Linked DNA regions of Roseibium sp. Sym1. The protein of the gene in region 2 interacts with the protein of the main gene of each other region in a pairwise test. Links are inferred from orthologs where the notes say so. Each region holds a gene or a part of one and is shown on either strand. Other genes may lie near its edges. The genes, in order: dnaQ and O6760_RS04810.

What was found.
Region 1: the proteins of O6760_RS04810 (region 2) and dnaQ interact in binary tests that used the Escherichia coli proteins (3 or more experiments, as listed by UniProt). The link is inferred for Roseibium sp. Sym1 from one-to-one orthologs.

What each region holds. Positions count from the first base shown.
Region 1 is NZ_CP114786.1:1,660,693-1,663,934, forward strand. What follows is about bases 317-3,242. They hold dnaQ (DNA polymerase III subunit epsilon), read right to left. Parts: upstream 2,174-3,242; coding sequence 1,460-2,173; downstream 317-1,459. Other genes in these bases: O6760_RS07535 (2-hydroxyacid dehydrogenase), read left to right, coding at 317-517; O6760_RS07540 (aminoglycoside phosphotransferase family protein), read left to right, coding at 539-1,423; O6760_RS07550 (hypothetical protein), read left to right, coding at 2,280-2,633; coaE (dephospho-CoA kinase), read right to left, coding at 2,679-3,242. In the rest of the region: more of O6760_RS07535, read left to right, coding at 1-316. UniProt on the Escherichia coli protein: DNA polymerase III is a complex, multichain enzyme responsible for most of the replicative synthesis in bacteria. The epsilon subunit contain the editing function and is a proofreading 3'-5' exonuclease.
Region 2 is NZ_CP114786.1:1,061,290-1,064,541, reverse strand. What follows is about bases 262-3,197. They hold O6760_RS04810 (DNA polymerase III subunit gamma/tau), read left to right. Parts: upstream 262-740; coding sequence 741-2,654; downstream 2,655-3,197. Other genes in these bases: O6760_RS04805 (YbaB/EbfC family nucleoid-associated protein), read left to right, coding at 2,744-3,064; O6760_RS04815 (hypothetical protein), read left to right, coding at 262-639. Also shown: O6760_RS04820 (hypothetical protein), read left to right, coding at 1-254; more of O6760_RS04815, read left to right, coding at 241-261. UniProt on the Escherichia coli protein: Part of the beta sliding clamp loading complex, which hydrolyzes ATP to load the beta clamp onto primed DNA to form the DNA replication pre-initiation complex.

The DNA.
Region 1 (3,242 bases), 600 kb from region 2 along the record:
CATGGGCCGCATCGGCCAGGCCGTTGCCCGCCGCGGCAAGGCCTTCGGCATGTCGATCCATTACCACAACCGCCGCCGCGTGGCCGAGGCCGTCGAGGAAGAACTGGAAGCGACCTACTGGGAAAGCCTCGACCAGATGCTGGCGCGCATGGACGTGGTGTCGATTCACTGCCCGCACACACCGGGCACCTTCCATCTTCTGTCCGCCCGGCGCCTGAAGCTCCTGAAAAAGGACGCCTATGTGGTCAACACCGCACGTGGCGAGGTGATCGACGAAAACGCCCTGATCCGCATGCTGGAGGCCGGTGAGCTTGCCGGGGCAGGCCTCGACGTGTTCGAACACGAGCCGGCCGTCAATCCCAAGCTGGTCAAGCTGGAGAATGTCGTGCTGCTGCCGCATATGGGCTCGGCAACCATCGAGGGCCGTATCGAAATGGGCGAAAAGGTCATCATCAACATCAAGACCTTCATGGACGGTCATCGCCCGCCGGACCGGGTCCTGCCGTCGATGCTCTGAACGTCCGGCCAGGTTTCCGGCATGTCCGATTTGGCGACCGGATCCGCATTCCGGGTCCCGGAGACCTTGCTCTGGTTGAATGAGACGGAACGCGGGCACGCATGGCTCGCCGGTTTGCCTCACCTTTTGGAAAGCAGCCGCGACCGTTTCAGACTTGACTGGATAGGCGACGCCTTTTCAGGCGGCAATGTTTCCTACGTTGTGCCGGCCCGGCGCAACGGTGAAGAAGCCGTTCTGAAGCTGCAATATCCTGACCGCGAATGCCGCTTCGAGGCGGACGCCTTGAGACTCTGGAACGGACATGGCGCGATCCGGTTGCTGGAACATGCGCCGGATCTCAATGCGCTGCTCCTGGAACGCTGCACGCCGGGTGCTTTTCTCGCCGATGATCCGCTTGCGGATCATCTTGGTGTCGTGTCGGATCTGCTGCACCAGCTGCTTGTCCCCGCCGGCGCACCTTTCACAGGGCTCGAAGACGAGGCCAGACGCTGGCTGACCGCTCTGGAAACGAACTGGCTGAAAGCGGGAAAACCCTGTGAACAGAGGCTGGTGGACGCTGCGGTCACCGCGCTGTCCGATTTGTGTGCCGCTGAAACCGACCGGGTGCTGCTGCACCAGGACCTGCACGGACACAATATTCTTTCCGCTGAACGCGCGGACTGGCTTGCGATCGACCCGAAACCGCTCGCGGGGGATCCGGCCTTTGCTCTCAGCCCGATCATACGCAGCCCCGAGTTCGGTCATTCCAGGCAAGCTGCCTTGTACCGGCTCGACAGGCTGTCCGTGGAGCTCTCGCTGGACCGCGAGCGGGCCCGCCTCTGGACCATCGGACAAACAATGACCTGGGCATTCGAAGGGGGCGGCTCAAAACGGCATTTCGAGACGGTGCGGTGGTTGCTAGGATAGGTGATCCGGAACGGTCGCGTTATGCAGGCACGCGGCCTACCCGCCATATTTTCCCCAAAGCGCATCTTCGCCCATGCGCTCGATGAAGGCCTTGTGCGCTTCCAGTTCGCTATCCAGAAGCGGTCGTTTCAAGGGTGCCGGCCGCGGGCGGGCGTTGAAGGTGCCGAGTTCGCCGGGCTCAAAGGACATGCTGCCGGCGTCCGACTGCTCTTCTTCCGTCACCAGGCCAAGCGCGGTCTGACGGCCGCCGATCAGCTCCAGATAGACCTCGGCCAGGATTTCCGCGTCGAGCAAGGCGCCGTGCTTGACGCGTTTGGAGTTGTCGATGCCGTAGCGCGAGCAAAGTGCGTCGAGGGAATTCGGCCCGGTCGGATGCTTGCGGCGGGCAAGGTCCAGGGTGTCGAGCACCTGGGTGTTCGGGATGATCCGCCGGCCGGCGCGCTCCAGTTCGACATTGATGAAGCCCATGTCGAAGGCCGCATTGTGGATCACCAGCGTGGCATCGCCGACAAATTCCAGAAACTCGTCGGCGACATGTTCGAACAGGGGCTTGTCCGACAGGAATTCCGCCGACAGGCCATGCACCCGGAAAGCTTCTTCCGGCATGTCCCGCTGCGGGTTGATATAGACGTGGTACGAGTTGCCCGTCGGAATGTGGTTGAAAAGCTCAACCCCGCCGATTTCCACCAGCCGGTCGCCGCCGCGCGGATTCAGACCCGTCGTTTCCGTATCGAAGGAGATTTCACGCATGTTCCTGGCCCTTGTCTCTTCGATTCACTGTGCAGGTTGACCGGTTGGAGGCAAGACCGCATGCTGGTTTTCCCCGGAGTTCAGCCGGTTTCAGACGGAGGCGGTCATGAATATTGGATTATGTCTCGCGTGCAGCGCTTTGATTGCCTCGCTGGCGGCTTCCGCCAATGCCGCAGGCCCGGAGCGCCACCAGGGAACCTGTTCCCTGCTTGCCGGCAACAGCCTCACGGTCGAAGACTGCACCATCGAAGTTTCCGCAAACGCATTTTCGGCAATTTACCTGCTGACATGGCAGAGCGGAGACACAACCGAGATCAAACTCAGCAATTACGGCAACTCCGTGAACGGGGAGCCGGCGGTGGAAATTCCCGCTCCGGCCGATATCGAAGCCGGATCGGAGTGCTTCGAAACGCGGAACACGAAAGATATCTATTGTTCGAAAATTCCGGGACTTGATTGAGCTGGAGCGCTTTCCGGTCAATTGACGTCATTTGACCGAAGCGTGTTATCCGCAGCCCGCCAGCGCCTTGAGAATGGCGCAAACCTGGCGCCGGGCCGGGGCCATGCCCATGCCGGTATCGATCAGGAAATGTGCCCGCCGCCGTTTTTCGGCGTCAGCCATCTGTTTGGCCAGGATGGCCTCGAACCGCTCTTCCGTCATGTCCGGCCGGGCCAGAACCCTTTGTCTCTGGATCTCCGCGGCGGCCGACACAACCACCGACACCTCGACGCGCCTGTCGCCGCCGGTTTCGAACAGGAGCGGGATGTCCATCATGACGATGCGCCGGCGATCGGCGCGGGCCGTGTCCAGAAAAGCCTGTTCTTCCGCGCGCACCAGAGGGTGCACGATGGCCTCGAGCCTTTTCATCGCTTCGGGATTACCGAGCACATGCGGGGAAAGCCGTTTGCGATCGACCTTGCCACCGACGGTCGTCCCCGGAAAGGCCGCCTCGATCAGCGGCGCGGCACGGCCGGCATAGAGCGTGTGGACCGTGGCATCGGCGTCATGGACCGGCACGCCTTCGGCGGCGAACATCTTCGCCGTGGTCGACTTGCCCATGCCGATGGA
Region 2 (3,252 bases):
AAACGATTGAACGTGTTCAGACCGGGGTCCGTGTTGAAAAACGGCTCCTGAAAGTGCTCAAGGGGCTTGCGGAGCATCTCGACATGTCACTCGGCGATCTTATCGAGGGCCTGGCGTTGCACGCCTTTGAAAACAAGCGGCCCTTCTCGGAGGAAACGCTCGGCAAGATCGCACAGCTGAAGAGTGTCTATGACCTCGACCTGACCGCTTCGGACAGTCACAAGCTCAAGGACGGAACGGATGACGGATCTTAGGAACTATGCGGAAATGACCGACCGTTTCGAGGCCGGAGTGCTCGAGGCAAGGGGCTTCACCCATGTCGATCATATCGGTGTCGCCTGCCAGATGTTGCAGCGCTATGAATTCCTCGATGCGGCGCAGCGCTACGGCCGCGCGTTGCAGGACGTCGCCGCGAGAGCGGGCGTACCGGACAAGTTCAATGTCACGATCACGCTGGCCTTTCTCGGTCTGCTGTCGGAACGCATGGCCGAAACGGCGCACGAAACCTTTGCCGAATTTCTGGAGAAGAACCCGGATCTGACCTCGAGATCGCTGATGGCGACCTGGTATTCGGACAGCCGGATGGCCTCGCCGCGGGCACGGCAGCAGTTCCTGATGCCGGACCGGTTTCAGGCATGAGGCGGGAAATCCTCTCCGGTCCGCACGCGTGAGCAAACCAACCACAGAAAAACTTTCAAAGGACCGTCCCACTTTGCAAAAAAATGGGTATGGTGCGGCTCATGGACGAGACTGGTTTTCCGGATGAGAGCGGCGCCGAGGCGCCCGGACTGATGAGCGGCGGCGGCGCGGCGGCGCCCGCGCCGAGCGATGGCGCCTACCGTGTGCTGGCGCGCAAGTACCGGCCCAAGACCTTCGAGGACCTGGTCGGCCAGGAGCCGATGGTCCAGACCCTGGAAAACGCGTTCGACACCGGCCGCATCGCACAGGCCTGGATGCTGACCGGTGTGCGCGGGGTCGGCAAGACAACGACGGCCCGCATTCTTGCCCGCGGCCTCAATTACGAGGTGCCGGGCGGTGCCGACAAGCCCACGGTCAAGCTGACCGAGGAAGGCACCCACTGCAAGGCGATCATGGAAGGCCGCCATGTCGATGTCATCGAGATGGACGCCGCCTCCCATACCGGCATCAACGACATTCGCGAGATCATCGACGCGGCCCGCTACCGTCCGGCGACGGCGCGCTACAAGGTCTATATCATCGACGAAGTGCACATGCTGTCGAACGCGGCCTTCAACGGTCTTCTGAAGACCCTGGAAGAGCCGCCGGAACATGTGAAATTCATCTTCGCCACCACCGAAATCCGCAAGGTGCCGATCACGGTCCTGTCGCGCTGCCAGCGTTTCGACCTGCGCCGGATCGACCAGGCCAAGCTGACCGGCCTGTTGCGCCGGATCTCGGACGCGGAAGGCATCCAGATCACCGACGAGGCCTTGATGCTGATCGCGCGGGCCGGCGAGGGTTCTGCGCGCGATTCGCTGTCCCTGCTGGACCAGGCCATGGCCCATGGTTCGGGGGCCATCGGGGCGGAAGATTTGCGCCAGATGCTTGGCCTTGCCGACCGGGCCCGGGTGATCGATCTCTTCGGCCACGTCATGGCCGGCCGCATCGAGGAGGCCCTCGGTGAATTGCAGGCGCAATACGAGGTCGGTGCCGATCCGGCGATCGTGCTGACGGACCTGGCCGATTTCACCCACCTGGTCACGCGCATGAAAGTGGCGCCGAAATCCGCGGACGAATCGTCGGTGACGGAAGCCGAACGCGCCCGTGGGCGCGAATATGCCGATCAGCTTTCCGTACGGCTCCTGTCCCGCGCCTGGCAGATCCTGCTGAAAGGCGTTCAGGAAGTCCATGCTGCCTCGAAGCCGCTGGCCGCCGCCGACATGGTGCTGGTACGCCTCGCCTATGCCGCCGACCTGCCGGATCCGGGCGAGCTGATGGCGCAGATCCGGAACGGGCAGACGCCGCAGGCAGGCGGCGCGCCTTCAGGTGGCGGTGCGGCGCCCTCCGGTGGTGGTGGCGGCCAGGCCATGGCGGTCGGCATGTCCCATACTTCCGGCGGTTCCGGCAGCGGTCCCAGCATGCAGGCCTCGGCCCGTCCGCAGCTCTCCGCCATCCAGGGAGGGTTGCCGGCGCCGCAGGCCTCGCCTCAGGCGGCGCCGCAGCCCGAAGCGCCGGCCGCGCCCGCCTACAACCTGAAAAACCTGCATGACTGCTCCGCGCTGGCTTCGGAAAAGCGCGACATCCCGATGAAGGTGGCGATCCAGCGGCAGATGCGGCTGGTGAAATTCGAGCCGGGCAAGATCGAGATCCAGCCGACAGAGGATGCGCCCGCCGACATTGCCGGCGAGTTCGGCCGCAAGCTCACCGAGTGGACCGGCCAGCGCTGGTTCGTCGTGGTTTCCCGGACCCAGGGCCGGCCGACCATCCACGAGGAGAATGAAGCCAACCAGCAGCAGCTTCTCTCCGATGCCAAGTCGCATCCGACGGTGGCCTCCCTGCTCGCGGCGTTCCCCGGGGCGAAGGTTGTCGATGTTACTGTCAAGGTCACGGAAGAGGACGAGGCGGCGATGGTGGATCCCATGGTCAGTGATCCGCTGCTGAGCGAAGCGCTCGGCGATGACGAAGACGATTGATCGGAACACCTTGTTCTTCTAAATGCAGTTCCCAGATGGGGTTTGACGCGCGGCAGGGCGCCGCTGCGGACGAGTAAAGGAGAGATCCGATGGATTTCCTGAAAATGATGAAGCAGGCCAAGCAGATGCAGGAGCAGATGGGCTCGCTTCAGGAACAGATTGTCGACATCGAAGTCGAGGGCAGTGCCGGCGCCGGCCTGGTCACCGTGACGCTCAACGGCAAGGGCGACATGAAGAGCCTTGCCATCGATCCGTCCCTGATGAAAGAGGACGAAAAGGAAATCCTTGAAGACCTGATCATTGCCGCGCACACGGAAGCACGCGCCAAGGTCGAACAGGCAATCCAGGAAAAGACCCAGGACCTGATGGGCGGCCTCGGCCTTCCCGCCGACATGAAACTGCCGTTCTGAGGTCAGGTGCTGCGGGAAATTGCCGGCTTTTGCCCCTCATCCGGCCCAGCTGGCCACTTTCTCCCGACGCGGAGAAGGGACCGGAGCGTGCCGCAAATCCGCAAAAATGTAGCCTCTCCCAATGGGAGAGGTCGGGCCGCAGGCCCGGGTGAGGGGATAGACCCCTCCTGATTGTGAAAGCTCTTTTG